3 regions of the Rhizobium sp. SVR5-2C genome follow, and region 2 is predicted to be linked to each of the others. Evidence: riboswitches for the same ligand, from Rfam matches in the RefSeq annotation. Region 2 holds a riboswitch; each other region holds the start of a gene.
The links. Region 2 has a riboswitch for thiamine pyrophosphate ahead of thiB (thiamine ABC transporter substrate binding subunit). Riboswitches for the same ligand answer to the same signal wherever they lie in the genome.
Positions count from the first base shown of each region.

Region 1 (5,898 bases), on a different contig from region 2:
GTGACCCTCGCCGACGCTAAGCGAATCTGCCGAAGCAACGGCCTCAGCCAGGTAGTGCTTGGCCGTGGTCACGGCATTTTTCAGCAGTGCACCCTTTGCCAGTTCGGCGGCAAGCGCGCTCGACAGCGTGCAGCCGGTGCCGTGGGTGTTCTTCGTAGGGACCCGCGATGCCTCGTACCAGGTGATGCCGTTTTCGCTCGCGAGCACATCGGGGCTCTCCGCGCCCTCAAGATGTCCGCCTTTGACGAGAACGGCAGCGGGGCCGAGGGCGCGAAGCCTTTCCGCTTGCAGCGCCATGGCCTCACGGGTTTCGGCCGGCCTCTCTCCAAGAAGGGCTGCCGCTTCAGGCAGATTGGGGGTGAGCAGCGTTGCGAGCGGCAGAAGGCGGCTCTTGAGGACGTCGATCGCCGTAACGTCGAGCAGGGCCGCACCTCCCTTGGCGATCATCACCGGATCGAGGACAACGGGAACGCCGCGGTGCGGCGAAAGCGCATCGGCGACAGCTTCGGCAATCGGCGCATTGGCAATCATGCCGATCTTGACAGCATCGACGCGGACATCGGCGAAGACCATGCGGATCTGTTCGGCGACGAATTCGGGCGGGACGAGATGGACGCCGGAAACGCCGCGCGTATTCTGCGCCGTCAACGCCGTCAGAACGGCCATGCCGTAGGTACCTCGCGCAGAAAAGGCCTTGAGATCAGCCTGGATGCCTGCGCCGCCCGAAGGGTCGGAGCCGGCGATGGAAAGAACGTTGTAGATCATGCGCCTGCCTTTCTGATGGCTTCGGCAATGCCGGCAGCGGCTTGCCGCGGATCGGGCATCCCACAGATGGCGGAAACCACCGCGAGGCCCTTGGCCCCTGCCGCAAGGACCGGACCGGTATGGCTCGCCTTGAGGCCGCCGATCGCGACTGCCGGTACGGGGCAGGCTTTCACCAGCGCCGCCAATCCGTCGATGCCGATCGGCGGCTCGTGATCCGGCTTGGTCGATGTGGCGAAGACAGGGCCTATGCCGGCGTAGTCGATGATCGCGGGATCGACGGCCGCCGCCAGCTCTTCGGTTTCGACCGAAAGACCAAGGATCATCGATGGGCCAATGCGCTCACGGGCGTTGCGGGCGTGCATGTCGTTCTGGCCGACATGCAGTCCATCCGCACCGATCGCAATTGCGGCTTCGACGTCGTCGTTGACGATCAAAAGCGCGCCCGTTCCGGTAAGCGCCGCTTTCAGTGCCCTGCCGGTCTCGATCATGCTTGCCGTAGCGGCATGTTTGTCCCGAAGCTGTACGATGGTCGCCCCTCCGGAAACTGCGGCGCGGGCCGTTTCGACCATGCCGATGCCGGCGCAAAGGTCTCGATCGAGAACGAGATAGAGAGAAAGATCGAAGCGCTTCATGCCGCCGTCACCCGCGCTTCCGCATCAAGCGTCGCAGCGTCCAACCCAGCAAGCGCGTCAAGGAAACGCCATCCGAAAGAGCCCGGACCGTCCGCCCGGGCTGCAGCCTTTTCGCCTGCGACCGCAAAACTGGCGAGCGCCGCCACGGTGGCGTCGAAAGGTTCATCAGGGACCGTCGCGGCGAAGGCCCCGACGAGGCAGGTCAGCGAGCAGCCGAGAGCCGTAACTTGTGGCATCAGTGGCGATCCGCCCGCAATTCGACAGGCCCTCGTTCCATCGGTGACGAAATCGACCGCTCCGGTGACGGCTACTACGCTGCCGTATTGTCTGGCGAGGCTGCGCGCGGCCTCTTCCGCCTGCTCGACCGGGTCACGGCTGTCGACGCCCTGGCCGCGGCTCTCGCCGCCGCCGAGCGCGATGATCTCCGACGCGTTACCTCGAATGATCGCCGGCTTCAGGTCCAGAAGCAGCGCCACGGCTTGCCGGCGGAAACCGGTTGCATAATGGGCAACCGGATCGAGAACCCAAGGCTTGCCGTTTGCTACCGCCGATCTGGCCGCATTTTGCATACCCTTCAGCCAATTCGCGGACAGCGTTCCGATGTTGATGGTCAGCGCGCCGGCGATCGCGGCAAACTCGCCGGCTTCCTCTTCGGCATGGACCATGGCGGGGGAGGCGCCTGCGGCGAGCACAACGTTGGCCGCGATATTCATCGCGACATAGTTGGTGATGCAATGAACGAGCGGCGCCGAAGCGCGCATTGCTGCAAGGAGTTTTCCAGGCGAGTTTTGTGTCTGCATTTTGCCCCTTTTCCGACGGGGCAAAGACGCGTGGAGCCTGGCCAACAAGAAGAAAGGGGCTCCGAGCGACTCCCTCCGCCGGCATGATCCGGTTCAGGTTCGAAGGGTGCTTCTCAGCCCGTCTTGCAACGAACGCCCCTGTCTCTCACTGCGATCTTCATCGCAGACAAACGCCCGGCTGTCACCTCGAAAATGTGCATGCCTGCTCTGTGAACGTGGAGCCGGCACCAATATGGCCCAGGGCTGTCGGATTGACGGAAGCGCTGGCTGCGTAGTCCGGTTGCGAGAGAGCCCGATACATTCAGGTTCTGTGAACAGGGTCTATCCAGCGCACCTCTTCGGGCTTTTCCGCAGGCTCGATGTCCAGATTCACGACGATGGGCTCCTGGCCGGAGCGGACAATCACGCACTCGAGCATGTCATCGCGGCTGGCGTTGATTTCCTGATGCGGAACATAAGGCGGGACGTAGATGAAATCGCCGGGGCCGGCCTCTGCGACGAACTCGAGATTCTCGCCCCAGCGCATCCGCGCCTTGCCTTTGACGACATAGATAATGCTCTCGAGATCGCCGTGATGGTGCGGGCCTGTTTTGGCATTGGCATGAATTGTCACCGTTCCGGCCCAGATTTTTTCCGCACCGGCACGCGCTTGGTTGACCGCGGCCGCGCGGTTCATGCCGGGTGTCTGCGCCGTATTCGGATCGAGCGAATTACCCGGAATCACCTTCACCCCCTGTTCGCGCCAGTCGATAGGTCCGTGCTCGTGGTCATGCGACATATTCTTCTCTCCGTGTTATGAAAACAGGCTCCAATGACGCGAAACAAGAGGCCTAGCCAGGCACCAAGGCGGAGATGCCCTGCTGGGCTAGCACGTGGTGGCCCTCTCCGGCTTGCTTAAAGGCCGTGAAGCCTGCGTCTCGCAACTTGTGCTTAATGGTACATGCATTGATGCGCCGCGTGTCAACCTCACAGGGAATGGCGTTCTGACATTTTTCGGAAGTGATCGGGGCTAACCCGATTAGGTGACGATACTTCGCTCTCAGGTAATTTAGAATAGTCTGGACGGCGGAGGAGTTAGCGATGAACTCAAATGATGTTACATCGGCTGGCGAACTCAGTGAGCCCACATATGCTCACGAGCAGCCTACAGGCGCGTCATTCTCCCGGTCTATCGAGTCATATGCATTTTTCGCGGCGATATTTTTCTGCTCGATGAATTACTTCCGAACTGATTACGTATATTTCACCGTCGCTGACCTGGCTTTCCTGGTTTGCTTCTCGTTTGCCGCCATAAACGGGCATATCGCGATCGATTCCCTCGGCAGACAGAGTACAGCGGTTTGGTGCTTCGGGCTTGCTTTGCTGCTTCTAGGACTGATGGCAAGCAGCATCGCAAGCCCAGCGCCGGATCGCGGGCTTATCGTCGTTCTGCAATATTTTTATGCCTATTTCATCATACTGCTCGTGTTGGGGGGAAGGTCCTACGAAGAACTCGTCACCGCCGCGAAACTCTACGTTCTTTCGATAGTCACCATTTGCCTTCAAGGCATCTATCTCATTCACGTCGTAGGAGCGAAGAATACGCAATTCGTCAGCGGAAACGGGCGTTTCAGCGGTTTCATGGAGAGGGAGAACGAATGCGCCGCCGTAATCGCACTGGCGGTCCCAATCCTGTTCCTGCTCGTGTCGTTGGGCAAGATCAACAGGCTTGTCGCGTTCGTTGCGTTCGCCCTCCTGGCATATGGCCTTCTCCTGACCGGCTCGAACACGGGACTTCTTGGCTTCGGCATCGGCATCGGCATCTACCTTTTGTTCAATCTGACGTGGAGAAGGGCTGTGCTTGCCGCAGTGTTCTGCCTCGGCGTGCCACTGATCGTGGAAACACAGATGCATGACTATCTGCCGACAGTTTTCCAAAGGCGCGTGCTGAGCGCCGTTGAGACGGGAGATATCACTCAGGCGGGAACATTCGGCTATCGCATTCAACTCATGCAGGAGGCGTCCGGTCACCTGAGCGAGACGCTCCTGCTGGGTTTCGGAGCGGACCAGTACAGAGAATTCAGTTTCATCGGGCAGCCGGTGCATAATGTTTATCTGCTTCTCTGGACGGAAGGTGGTTTGATCGCTGCGCTCGGCTTCGTCGCGATGTGCCTGAGCGTCATCGGACCGGCAATCAGCGCGGCGCGACTGAAGGGCGGCCTTCGGTACGCGATTTGTATCTTCGCGACACTCGCGGCGCTTTTGGCGATGGCGAATGGGATGCCGCACATGTATGGACGCTTCTGGCCGGTTCCGCTGCTTATACCTGCCGTTCTGGCGCACGCCTTCGTCAGGCAGTCGGAGGATGCTTAGTCCCTTAGCGCTCGTCGCGACGAGCGCGGAGCGCTGCAAGGCATGTATCGAGATCGAGGAGACTTGAGATCACCGCATGGGCCCCATGGTCGGGAATCGAGTGTTCCCGCATATGGATGCGCCCCACGCGCGCAATCTGGATCGTCCACCAACCCAGCTGCCTTGGGGCGATAAAATCCTTTGACGGATTATCGGCGATGTAAACCAGATCCGAGGGCGGCACGCCGGACCATTCCTGCACGGCTTCGAACGCTCTTGGATGCGGCTTCCAGAACTCGCGGCCCCAAGCGTCCGTATAGATGATATGGTCAATAAACTCCTCAAGCTTCAGCGCGTTGACCTTTGCCATTTGTGTTGCGACATAGCCATCGGTTATGAGGGCAGTCCGACCACTCCGTGCGGGATTGCAAAGATATTGCCGTGCATCAGGGGCGAGGGCGATGCGGGGAAGATGGTGCCGGTAGACCTCGACCATTTTGTCGACGAGCGACTGATCGCAGGCCACGCCCGCAGCGGCAAGTGCCTCGTCGAACACGCGTGAACGCCTGCCTGCAGCGAAGATCGCGTGGCAGTAATCGGCAAAGTTCGTGACTCCCACCTCCTGCTCCAGCCACGCGGCCGCTGTCTCAAACCCGCTCCTTGCGAATTCGCTTTCGAGATAGAGCGTGTCATCCAGATCAAAAACGAGGACGGCGTGTGTCTCACTCATCTGCGCCATCCACAAAGATCGCTTGGTCGTAACGCAGCATCAGCGCGCCGGCCCGCCAATCATTATGACAGCTCGGTGGCAGGCCCGAGACTTCCTCAAGCAGCCATTTGGCAAATCGTGCTCCGGCATAATCGGCCAGTGGATAGCCGCCTCCGAAACGCGCGTTAATCTCGATGACCTTCGGCCCCAGGGCTGCATCATCGATGATTTGAAAGCAGAACACGCCTCTCAGTTCCGGCAGAGCCCCAACGATACCGTGAGCGATGACGGCATGTTCCGGATGGCGTTCGGTGATGCCTTTTTCAACCTCGCCGGCCCTGATGCGAATGCGGCGATGTGTGATCACCGTTTGCAAGCTGCCGCGAGCATCGATGAAGGCGTTGACCGTGTATTCCGGGCCCGTGAGGTTTTCCTGCGCAATCATGGGCTCGCTGACCTTGGCGGGCAGCTCATCGGGTGAGGCAACAATCCTGATCGCCCGGCTGGCGCTTCCGGACCTCGGCTTCATAAAGATCGGCCATGACCATTCGCCGGCCGCGACGAAGTCTTCAAGCGCAACGGTACGGGGAACGGGGACGCCGGCCGCCCCGAGCACGGCTATCGTCGTGAGTTTGTCGCGAACGATGTCGATCACCGCCGG
Region 1 covers NZ_JBNDHT010000074.1:7,036-12,933, reverse strand. Annotated here, with positions in the region: gene thiD (bifunctional hydroxymethylpyrimidine kinase/phosphomethylpyrimidine kinase) at 1-765, opposite strand, end outside; gene thiE (thiamine phosphate synthase) at 762-1,397, opposite strand; gene thiM (hydroxyethylthiazole kinase) at 1,394-2,197, opposite strand; TPP riboswitch at 2,251-2,347, opposite strand; gene ACPYOI_RS20550 (cupin domain-containing protein) at 2,499-2,975, opposite strand; gene ACPYOI_RS20545 (O-antigen ligase family protein) at 3,575-4,549, shown strand; gene ACPYOI_RS20540 (HAD family hydrolase) at 4,554-5,258, opposite strand; gene ACPYOI_RS20535 (ATP-grasp domain-containing protein) at 5,251-5,898, opposite strand, start outside.
Region 1: linked by a shared signal. The riboswitch ahead of thiM (hydroxyethylthiazole kinase) and the one ahead of thiB (thiamine ABC transporter substrate binding subunit) in region 2 are both predicted to bind thiamine pyrophosphate.

Region 2 (5,898 bases):
GGAAATCCGCGAGCGGATAGCGCGCGCTCTCGATGTGGAGACCCCGAAGCTCGCTGAAGCCGGATACCGAAAAAAGACTGCTCTTCGGCAGGTCGATCTCCATCGAGCCGGGAAGAAGCGGAACGGCCTCCTCCTTTCCGGAGGTGAGCAGAACGTCGAAGCCCTGTTCGGCAAGGCTGACGGCATAGAGCAGATGCTGCAGCGCGTGATCCGAACGCTCGCCGCTGAGCGCCCCGGCAAGGACCAGCCGTCTGGCACCGCGCGCGATCGCCTCGGAAACCGCGATCTCGCCGTCCGTGGCAGCCTTGGCCGTCGGGTAGGGTTGCCTCGGAACATCCGGAAAAGCGCCTGCAAGATCGGCCGGCGTGGAGTCGAAATCTCCCACCCAAAGCTCAGGCACCACACCAAGCGCTGCCGCATGTCGCATGCCGCCATCGGCCGCGATAAAGCGGCTGCCGAGGACGGCGCCGCGCAGACGTTCGGTCAGGATGAGTTCACCGCCGAGCAGGATCGTGAAGATGGATTGGCTCATGGGCATTGCCCATAGCGCAAAGCGGGGGTCAAGGGAAAGGGGCAGTGATCAGCCGGGCGTGTCCTTGTCGCGCGACAGGAAGACCTCCTCATAGCCGTCGATGAAACGCTCGAAGAGCGCCGCAAAGTCTTCGACATCTTTCGTCGGCCAGTCGGCGACAATCTCCGAAATGAACGACAATTTCTGTGCCCGGATCTCCGAAAGGAGCCGCTGTCCGAGCGGGGTCAAGACGACGATGATGCGCCGCGCGTCTGCCTGGGACGCTTTGCGGCGAAGCACGTTGCGGCTGACCATATCTGCGACGATGCGGCTGGCACGCGACGGATCGATGCGCAGCATCTCGGCGATGGTACCAACCGTGACTTCGCCGGTCGTCTGGGTCCGGCGGAGCGCGTCGAGGACATCGAGGTGCGAGAGTTCGAGACCGGGCGCCACACTCTCTATCGCTAATCTTCCGATCAGCCGGCGGCCGGTCATCAGGCGCAGGCGAGTCATGCTGCGGCCTATGCGCGGCACGCCGATGGCATCCGGCGAATCCTGGTCGAGTTCGGCAGGTCTGGTCATGGTTTCATTCATTCGCAAATCATAACAGAGCTTGTGGCAGATGAGAATATGCAAATGTCACTCATCTGTCATTGACATTTATATGCTAATAGCACATAAATTTGCTAATCAAAGCCAGAAAGTTTCCTCATGAATATGCAATTAGCGCCCGCACCGCTCGTGACCGATCACCGGCGGCGGCTCATCCTCTTCTTCTTTTTAATGATCTCCATGTTCATGGCGATGCTCGACAATCAGATCGTATCCACGGCGTTGCCGACGATCGTCGGCGAGTTCGGCCATCTCGAACGCTTCGGCTGGATCGGCTCGGCCTATTTGCTGTCGCTCAGCGCCGTCATGCCTGTTTACGGCAAGCTCGGCGATCTCTTCGGCCGAAAATATGTGATGATGGCGGCGATTGCCTTGTTCACCTTCGGCTCCGCCGTGTGCGGTTTGGCCGTCTCCATGAATACCCTGATCGCGGCGCGCGTTCTGCAGGGGCTCGGCGGTGGCGGCATCATGGTTTCGATCTTCGCCGTCAACGCCGATCTCTTCGAACCGCGCGAACGGGCCCGCTACCAAAGCTATTCCAGCCTCACCCTGATGGCCTCCAGCGCCATCGGACCGGTGCTTGGCGGCATGATGAGCGAGCTTTTCGGCTGGCGTTCGATCTTTCTGGTCAACGTGCCGATCGGGTTTGTGGTCCTCGTGGGCCTTGCGCTCATGCTGCCCTACCGCAAGCCGCAGCGTCGCCCGAAAATTGACTATGCCGGCGCCATCCTCTTGGCGCTGACGACCACCAGCATCGTGATGACGGCCGATGGCAGCGAGCTTTTCGGCTCCCTCATTTCGCCGCTAAGCCTCGCCATTGTTGGGTTCGGCATCGTCTGTGCCATTGCCTGGATCTTCGTCGAGCGCCGCGCACCGGAGCCGATCGTTCCCTTGACCCTTTTTCGCAATCCCGTCTTCAGCCTGCTCTTGGTGATCTCCGTTATGAGCGGCGGCATAGCAATCGGCATGGTGAACTACTTTGCCCTCTTTCTGCAGACGACGACCGGCCTCTCGCCCTCGCAAGCCGGGCTGCTCTTCGTTCTTCTGACGACTGGGCTGGTCTGCGGCTCGCTCTCCGCCGGGCGCATCATCTCGATAACCGGGCGCTACAAGCCCTTCGCGATTGCGAGCTTCAGCTGCAGCGCGATTGCCTTTGCTCTGATCTCGCAGGTCCATGCGGGAACACCGATTGCCTTGATCGGCGCGATCCTGGCGCTGCATGGCATCGGCATCGGTCTTGCTCAGCAGGTGCCGGTCATCGGGGTGCAGAATGCCGCGCCGCCGCGTGACGTTGGCGCGGCGACTGGCTCGGTGACACTGTCGCGCATGGGGGGCGCGTCGATCGCAATTTCGATCTACGGTGCAATCATCGCTTCGCAACTCTCCAATGCCGGGCAATCCATTCCAGGGGTTGCCAATATCACGGAGCTGACGCCGAAGATGCTGGCAGCCCTCCCCGAAGCAAGCCGCCAAGCCGTCGCCGATGCCTATGCCGCCGCTTTCTCGCCGCTCTTCATGACCTCTTGTGCCATCGCCCTTATCGGCCTTTTGGCAGCGGTCATGCTAAAGCCGGTTCAGCTCCCGCGCGCGGAGAGCAAAGCGGCAAATTCGACAGCGGCCGCGGAAGCCGCCGAATAGTTGCAAGGGCGCCCTTCGCCCTTGTCATAAAGCCTTCATGGCGATACATCTGCCGACGCTCTAACGGGGTGCAGGATGTCCGCAAGGACACCCGGCTGAGAGGCTTACAGCCAACCCGCGGAACCTGATCCGGTTAACACCGGCGGAGGGATTAGACGCGTGACATTCGGCAACGCCCTTTTCCCGCTCAAACGAAACCAAGGAGGAGGCGCGCCATGTCCGGCCGCACATCGATCATCGCTTCGCTGACCGCAGCATTCTTCGCCGCGACACTCGGCTTGACGGCCGCTCACGCTGCGGAAAAGACGCTCACCATCTATACCTATGAAAGTTTCACGTCCGAATGGGGACCGGGCCCGAAGGTCAAGGAAGCTTTCGAGAAAACATGCGGGTGCACGATCAATTTCGTCAGCGTCGCCGATGGCGTCGCATTGCTTTCGCGTTTGAAGCTGGAAGGCGCCTCAACCAAAGCCGACGTCGTGCTCGGCATCGACACCAACCTCATCACCGAAGCCAAGGAGACCGGCCTCTTCGACGCAAGCGGTATCGATGCAAGTGCGCTGAAGGTGCTTGGTGGCTTCAAGGACGATGTCTTCGTTCCCTACGACTACGGCCACTTCGCCATCGTCTACGACACCCAGGCGATCAAGAACCCGCCGCAGAGCATGAAGGATCTGGTCGAGGGCGATCCTTCGCAAAAGCTCGTCATCGAGGATCCGCGAACCTCCACGCCGGGCCTCGGCCTGCTGCTCTGGGTTAAGGCCGTCTATGGCGACAAGGCGCCGGAAGCCTGGGCTAAGCTGAAGAACCGCATCCTGACGGTGACGCCTGGCTGGTCGGAGGCTTACGGCTTGTTCACCAAGGGCGAAGCTCCGATGGTTCTCTCCTACACCACGTCTCCGGCCTATCACATGGTCGCCGAAAATACCGATCGCTATCAGGCCGCTGCGTTTTCGGAAGGTCATTACATCCAGATCGAAGTCGCAGGCCTGCTGAAGAACGCGCCGCACAAGGATCTCGCCCGCGACTTCCTGAAATTCATGGTGACGCCCGGCTTCCAGGATACGATCCCGACGAACAACTGGATGATGCCGGTTTCCGCCACCTCCGCGCCGTTGCCGGATGCCTTCGATAAACTCGTCAAGCCCTCCAAGACCTTTCTGATGAGCCCTGACGAGGTTGCCCGGAACCGCAAGGTCTGGATCGACGAGTGGCTTACGGCCATGAGCATGAACTGATGCTGCAGACCGCGGCCGAGCGACAACGTGCATTGACCGGCGGGGCGGTCGGCCTCGCCGCCATCGGGTTGTTCGTCGGCCTCGCAGCGTTCTCGTTGCTTCTTGCCGGTGGCGGATCAGCCGTCGCCGGCATTCTTCTCGACCCGTATATCCTCCGGGTGCTGCGCTTTACAGTGCTGCAGGCACTGCTTTCAACCGCGCTTTCCATCATCCTTGCGATCCCGGTCGCACGCGCGCTCGCCCGCCAGCCGCATTTTGCCGGCCGCATCTGGATCATTCGTCTGATGGCGGTCCCAATGGGGCTGCCCGTGCTGATCGGCGCGCTGGGACTGATTGGCATATGGGGCAGGCAGGGGCTGCTGAATGCGCTGCTGATGCAGCTTGGACTTGCCGAACCCGTGAGCATCTATGGGTTGACCGGCATTCTCCTCGCTCACGTCTTCTTCAATCTGCCGCTTGCCTGCCGGCTGATGCTCGCCGGTCTCGAGCGAGTACCATCGGAATACTGGCTGATGGCAAGCAGTCTCGGCATGCGCCCGCCTTCAATCTTCCGCTTCATCGAATGGCCGGCGATCCGCCCACTCATCGCCGGGATCGCCGGGCTGATCTTCATGCTGTGTGCCACCAGCTTTACGTTGGTCCTGACCCTCGGTGGCGGGCCGGCCGCGACGACGATCGAGGTTGCGATCTATCAGTCGCTGCGCTTCGATTTCGATCCTGGCCGCGCAATCGCTCTGTCACTCCTGCAGATCGCGCTGACCGCGATGATCCTCGGCGCAATGTCCTTTGTTCCGCCCGCCGCGGATGAAGGCTTGACCACAGGGAAGGACATCAAGCGGCTGGATGGCGGGAGCGCAAGAGTGACCGACGCCCTGATTTTATTGATTGCCGTGCTCTTTCTCGGCCTTCCGCTCGTCTCTGTCATCACGGCGGGGCTGCGCGCCGATCTCTTGAAGCTGCTGAGGGAACAGATCTTCTGGCGGTCAGCGGGAATGAGCTTCGCGATTTCGCTTTCGGCGGCTTTGCTCTCCATCATCCTATCGATGGCCATCATTCGCGCCCGGCATGCCATCGCCTCGGCGCGGCGCCGCGGCGTTGCCAGCAAGTCCTTTTTCACAGCCATGGGCAGCGCCTCGGCGATGATCCTGCTGGTGCCGCCGGTTGTGCTCGCGACCGGATGGTTCATGGCACTTCGACCCTTCGGCGATGCGTCGCGTTTCGCGCCGCTGATCGTCGTTCTCATCAACATGCTGATGGCACTGCCCTTTGTCATGCGAGTGCTGGAGCCGGCCTATGTCGTGCACCAGCGCCGGACGCAGAAACTGGTGGCAAGCCTGGGCATTACTGGCACCGCGCGATGGAAACTTATCGATTGGCCGGGGTTGAGGAAGCCTCTGCTGACTGCGCTGTCATTCGCCATGGCGCTCTCGCTCGGCGATCTTGGCGCCGTTGCGCTCTTTGGCTCCGAAGGCTTCGTCACATTGCCTTGGCTCGTCTATAGCCGCATGGGTAGCTACCGGACGAACGACGCCGACGGTCTTGCATTGATCCTCGGCATGATCTGCCTGCTGCTGACCGTCGCCGGAACCGCGGGGCAGTCAAAACAAGGGAGCGAGAATGGTGGCCGCTGACCAAGCCGGGATCGCAATGCAGAACGTCCGGCTGAAGCTCGGCGCGCACGTTTTTCAATTCGACTGCCACCTCCCGGCAGGCCGGATCATTGCCGTGAGCGGCCCGTCCGGCTCCGGAAAGACGACTTTTCTCAATCTGCTCGCAGGTTTCGAAAAGCCCGATAGCGGCCGCGTGCTGATGCATGGCAGAGACGTAACAGCAGCCCATCCCGCCGAACGCCCGGTCTCAGTCGTCTTCCAGGACAACAATCTCTTCGCGCATCTC
Region 2 covers NZ_JBNDHT010000025.1:25,575-31,472, reverse strand. Annotated here, with positions in the region: gene ACPYOI_RS09870 (thiamine diphosphokinase) at 1-538, opposite strand, end outside; gene ACPYOI_RS09865 (MarR family winged helix-turn-helix transcriptional regulator) at 581-1,108, opposite strand; gene ACPYOI_RS09860 (MDR family MFS transporter) at 1,226-2,764, shown strand; TPP riboswitch at 2,819-2,932, shown strand; gene thiB (thiamine ABC transporter substrate binding subunit) at 2,980-4,002, shown strand; gene thiP (thiamine/thiamine pyrophosphate ABC transporter permease ThiP) at 4,002-5,633, shown strand; gene ACPYOI_RS09845 (thiamine ABC transporter ATP-binding protein) at 5,620-5,898, shown strand, end outside.

Region 3 (5,898 bases), on a different contig from region 2:
GCAGGAAGGTGATGACGGCGACGCCAAGAAGAATGAGAACGGCCTGCACCAGCCGGCGAAGCATCAGGAACGCCATCTCAACCTCTCCCGCGCTGCGTCGGATCGAGGATGTCGCGGAGTGCATCGCCGACGAGATTGAAGGACAGCGCCGTCGCCAGAATGACGGCGCCGGGGATGAACACCAGCCAGGGCGCGTCCTGGAAATAGCTCTGGCTTTCGAAGATGATGTTGCCCCAGGACGGCTGCGGCGGCTGAACGCCGATGCCGAGGAAGGAGAGTGTCGCCTCCAGAAGCACGGTCGTCGCAATGCCGAGCGTTCCCCAGACGATGGCCGTGGGTATCAGGTGGGGCAGGATATGCATGAAGAGCACGCGCAGATGACCGGCGCCGAGTGAGCGTTCAGCCATGATGAAGTCGCGCTCGGCAAGGCCGCGTGTCTCGGTATAGACGATACGCGCGACCTGCACCCAGTTAACGAGCGCAATCACCATCGCGACGATCCATAAACTGGGCTTCAGGAGGGCTGCGAGCACGATCGCCAGCAGCAATGCGGGAAACGCCATCATCAGGTCGGTGAAGCGCATCAGCACGCTGCTTGCGAAGCCGCGGACATAGCCTGCGACGATGCCGATGAAGAGGCCGATCGTGACGGCAATGCCATTTGCCACGAGGCCGATGACCAGCGAGGTTCGGGCACCAAAAAGCAGGCGGGAAAAGAGGTCGCGGCCGAGCGTATCCGTGCCGAGCAGGAACTGTCCGCCCGGCGGCAGCGGCGCGCCCTCCAGCGACAGGCCGTCGAACATCTGCTCTTCCGGGCTGAAAGGTGCTATCAGCGGCGCGGCGATTGCCATCGTCACCACGACGACGACGACCACGAGGCCGATCAGGGCTGCAGGCTGGCGCAGCATGGCTTTGAGTACTCGCATCAGCCAACCTCCGGCAATGGTTCGGCGCCGCCGAGAATGAACGCGGCGATCTGCTCCATCGGCAGGCGCCGGCGCATGGCGCAATCGCGCAGGATCGCATAGGCGCGTTCCTCGTCGAGCCCGCGGGCCGTCATGAGTTTCTCAACGGCGGCATGGACCAGCGGACGAAGCCGCACGCGCTCTTCCAGATATTGCAGCCGTTCGGCATTGTTCTTGCGCTCCTGATAGATGGAGACGGCCATGACGAGCGCGGGATAGACGGCCGATGTTGCGATCGGCTTGGCGATGATTGCTCCAGCACCTTTTTCGAGTGCCCAGGCAATGCGGCCCGGTGCTTCGGAACCGAGCAATGCGACGACCGGGCAGGCCGGATTGGCGCCCGTCCATGGCAGGAGGTCGTCCCAACCCTGATCGGCATCGACAATCACGATCTGAGGGAGTTCGGCGGCGGAAAGCGGAGCCCACTGCAGCGTCGCGCGAATGCCAAGCAGGCGCAGTTGCCGGATCAGCCTTTCGGTGTTGCCATCTTCGCGGTGGATAATCGCGGCATGCCAGCCTGTAAAATTAGGGGTCTCTCTCATGACACCACCCGCAGCTTCGGCGGCGCCTGCTTGTCGCGCCTGGTGAGATAGGGGTCGGCGGCGAGCGGCGGGCGCGAGGCGATGACATCGAAGCCGTTGTTGGGATTGATGCGGCCGAGATGGAAGGGCAGCGCCGCATGATTGGTTTCGGGATCGATCGACAGCGCGCCGAATAGCGTCGGCCAAGTATTGGCGTAGAGTTCTCGGCGTACCGACGGGGGATCGTCGCTGCCTGCGGCGAGGATAGCTTCGGTGCAGAGCTTGACGGCTGTATAGGCACTGGCAAAGACGCTCGAGACGCGCCGTACACGGCCATATCGCTGAGCGACTCGGACTTTGAACGCGGCGTTCTCCGGCGTACCAAGATTGTCGAAATAGGAAGCGGCGCAAAGCTGCCCGACTGCCGCGCCGGCCGCGATTTCATCCAGCTCGCATTCCATCAGGTCGCAGCTGACGACCGGGCAATTTTCAGCACGGAATGCCGGGTCGCGAACCCCAAGCTGTTTGATGGCCTCCAGGAAGGCGTAACTAGAGGGGCCGATCAAATTGTTGAGAATGAAGCTCGGGCGGCGCTGCTCGATGTCCGCGACGATGCGCTCGACAGCCGTTTCCTCGAGTGGCAGGTAGCGCTCGCCGAGAACCTCGCCGTCGGCATTGCTGATAAGTTCGCGGGCGAGACGGTTCATCTCCCAGCCCCAGACGTAGTTCGCTCCAACGAGGTAGGGGCGGGCGCCGAATCGCGGGATGAGATGGTCGAAAAGCGGGATCAGATGCTGGTTCGGACAACCGCCGACATAGATGACATTCTCGTTGGCCTCGAAGCCCTCATAGGGGCACATGTACCAAAGGAGGCCATCGTGTTTTTCCACAAGCGGAATGACTTCCTTGCGGGCGGCAGACGTGATCGTACCGACGATGTGGCGGCATCCGGCACGCAGCAGGTGGCGGGCGCCTTCGAGATAGGCAGAAAGATCGGCGTGCGGATCGAAGAAGACCGGCTCGATCGTTTGCCTGCCTGCCGCGGCGAGCTCCTCCATCGCAAATTCCGCGCCGTCGCGCGCATCGCGGCCCATCGACCCGTAAGGGCCGGTCGTGGAGAAGAGGATGCCGATCTTCAACGTTTTATCCATGCGGAATCCAAAAAACAAAAAACCCCACGACGCGGTCCCATCGGTTGATGGGGCGTCATGAGGCGAAACTGCCCAGCGACTATCGAGGTCATGTAAGCGCGGAGGCAGTGCCTAATCCACAGGCGTGAATAAAATACCGGCAGTTCGGCTTGTCAAGGGCAGCGAGAACACGACTCATGGTTTTGTTGTCGAGGCAGGCAAGATGTTCCATTCGTCTTGACACCAGCGGCGCCCGATCCTAACCTTCACGCATTCACCAGGGGGGTCCCGGCAAGGGGCTGAGATACTGCTGACGTGCGCAGTGACCCGTTGAACCTGATCCAGTTCATACTGGCGTAGGGACGGTGCGAGCGCTCGAAAGGCTTTGGATTCCGCCAAGGAATCCGTGCCGGCGTCTTTCCATCATTCCGGCTGAGGACTGGGTCTCCAAATCGCAACTTGGAGCCTCAAACCATGAATATTGCCGCAAAAATTCCCACCCCGACCGTCACAACCGGCCCGCTGCCGGCATCGCGCAAGATTTACGTTCCGGGGGAGATTCACCCCGATATCCGGGTGCCGATGCGCGAGATCAGCGTTCACCCGACCTCGGGCGAGCCACCGGTCACCGTCTACGATTCCTCCGGCGCCTATACGGTCGAGGGCGCCGATATTCGCATCGAGGAAGGCCTGCCACAGCTTCGGCGGGACTGGGTCCTCGCCCGCGGCGACGTCGAGGCCTATCAGGGCCGCGATGTGCGCCCCGAAGACAACGGCTTTGCCAAAGGCGAACGTTTGACGCCCGAGTTTCCCGCCAAGCGCCAGCCGCTGCGCGCAACGAATGGCAAAGCGGTCACCCAGCTCGCCTATGCGCGCGCCGGCATCATCACGCCGGAGATGGAATTCATCGCCATCCGCGAGAACCTCGGCCGCAAGGCACAGAAAGAGGCCATGGTGCGTGATGGCGAGAGCTTCGGAGCCCATATTCCGGATCACGTCACGCCGGAGTTCGTCCGCCAGGAAGTGGCGGCAGGCAGGGCGATCATTCCCGCCAACATCAACCATCCGGAATCCGAGCCGATGATCATCGGCCGGAACTTCCTGGTGAAGATCAATGCCAATATCGGCAACTCCGCCGTCACCTCGTCGATGGCGGAAGAGGTAGAAAAGATGGTCTGGGCCGCGCGCTGGGGCGCCGATACCGTCATGGACCTTTCGACCGGCCGCAACATTCACAACATTCGCGAATGGATTATCCGCAACTCGCCTCTGCCGATCGGCACCGTGCCGCTCTACCAAGCGCTGGAGAAGGTCGAAGGCATTGCCGAGGACCTGACCTGGGAAATCTACCGCGACACGCTGATCGAGCAGGCGGAGCAGGGGGTCGACTACTTCACCATCCATGCCGGCGTCCGGCTCCACTACATTCCGCTCACCGTCAACCGCGTGACCGGCATCGTCTCGCGCGGCGGCTCGATCATGGCGAAGTGGTGTCTGCATCACCACCGCGAGAGCTTCCTCTACGAACATTTCGAAGAGATCTGCGATATCTGCCGCGCCTATGACGTCTCCTTCTCGCTGGGCGACGGCCTGCGCCCGGGTTCGATTGCCGACGCCAACGATGCCGCGCAGTTCGCCGAGCTCGAGACCCTTGGCGAACTCACGAAGATAGCCTGGGCGAAGGACTGCCAGGTCATGATCGAAGGGCCCGGCCACGTGCCGATGCACAAGATCAAGGAGAACATGGACAAGCAGCTCGCCGTCTGCGGCGAAGCGCCCTTCTATACGCTGGGGCCGCTGACAACCGACATCGCGCCCGGCTACGACCACATCACCTCCGGCATTGGGGCGGCGATGATCGGCTGGTTCGGCACGGCGATGCTCTGCTACGTTACGCCGAAGGAGCACCTTGGCCTGCCGGATCGCAACGACGTCAAGACCGGCGTCATCACCTATAAGATCGCCGCCCATGCAGCCGATCTCGCCAAGGGGCACCCGGCCGCTCAGGTGCGCGACGACGCGCTGTCGCGCGCCCGTTTCGAATTCCGCTGGGAGGACCAGTTCAACCTCTCGCTCGATCCCGAAACGGCACGTTCCTTCCACGATGAGACGCTGCCGAAGGAGGCGCACAAGGTCGCGCACTTCTGCTCGATGTGCGGCCCGAAATTCTGCTCGATGCGGATCTCGCATGACATCCGCGCCGAAGCGCAGAAGGAGGGCTTGGACGCTATGGCGGCTCGCTACCGGGACGGCGGCGATCTCTACATGCCGGTCGATGGCATCAAGCCTTCGGACGGCTGACATGCGCATGCTTGTCAAAGGGGCCGGCGTTGCCGGCCTCACGGTGGCCCATGAGCTTCGCACCCGCGGAGCCGAGGTTACCGTGTTCGACCAGTCTCCGGGATTCCGCCGTGCCGCATCGTGGCTGGCCGGCGGAATGCTGGCGCCCTGGTGCGAGCGGGAAAGTGCGGAGGAAGCTGTGCTCGTGCACGGCCTCGACGCAGCCGACCGGTGGGATGCGATACTGCCGACGGAAGTTCGAAGGAACGGCACGCTCGTGGTGGCGCCCGCGCGCGACCAAAGCGAGTTGCAACGCTTCGCTAGCCGCACTTCAGGTTACGAGTGGCTTCGTGAAGAGGATATTGCCTCGCTGGAACCGGCGCTTGCCGGGCGCTTCAGGCAAGGTTTGTTCTTTTCCCGCGAAGCGCACCTCGACCCGCGCCGAGCGCTGACGATGCTGCGAGAGAAACTGACGATGCAGGGTGTGTCGTTCGTCGGCGAGTGCGCTGACGAGCGCGGCTTCGACGACTGTGTCGACTGCACCGGCGCTGGGCAAATCGGAAAGACGGAGGGCCTGCGAGGCGTCCGCGGCGAAATGCTCTACCTCCAAACCCATGAGGTGACGCTCGACCGTCCGGTTCGTCTCCTGCACCCTCGCATTCCGGTCTATGTCGTCCCCCGTGGCGGCGGGCTTTTCATGATCGGTGCCACGATGATCGAGACCGAGTTCGATGGTCCGGTCTCGGCGCGCTCGTTGATGGAATTGCTGAACGCCGCCTATGCGCTGCACCCCGCGTTTGCCGACGCAACGGTTGTCGAAACCGGCGTCGGCATCCGGCCCGCCTTTCCCGACAACTTCCCCCGCGCGACCCGCGAAGGAAAGGCAGTCGTTGTCAACGGTCTCTATCGCCACGGCTTTCTGCTCGCACCGGCGATGGCCGCCAAAGCCGCGGATCTTGTCTTCAACCCAACTGGAAGGAATGCCCCATGAGACTGATCGTC
Region 3 covers NZ_JBNDHT010000048.1:7,268-13,165, reverse strand. Annotated here, with positions in the region: gene ACPYOI_RS15745 (ABC transporter permease) at 1-76, opposite strand, end outside; gene ACPYOI_RS15740 (ABC transporter permease) at 78-926, opposite strand; gene ACPYOI_RS15735 (ANTAR domain-containing response regulator) at 926-1,507, opposite strand; gene ACPYOI_RS15730 (transporter substrate-binding protein) at 1,504-2,637, opposite strand; TPP riboswitch at 2,886-2,997, shown strand; gene thiC (phosphomethylpyrimidine synthase ThiC) at 3,091-4,917, shown strand; gene thiO (glycine oxidase ThiO) at 4,919-5,887, shown strand; gene thiS (sulfur carrier protein ThiS) at 5,884-5,898, shown strand, end outside.
Region 3: linked by a shared signal. The riboswitch ahead of thiC (phosphomethylpyrimidine synthase ThiC) and the one ahead of thiB (thiamine ABC transporter substrate binding subunit) in region 2 are both predicted to bind thiamine pyrophosphate.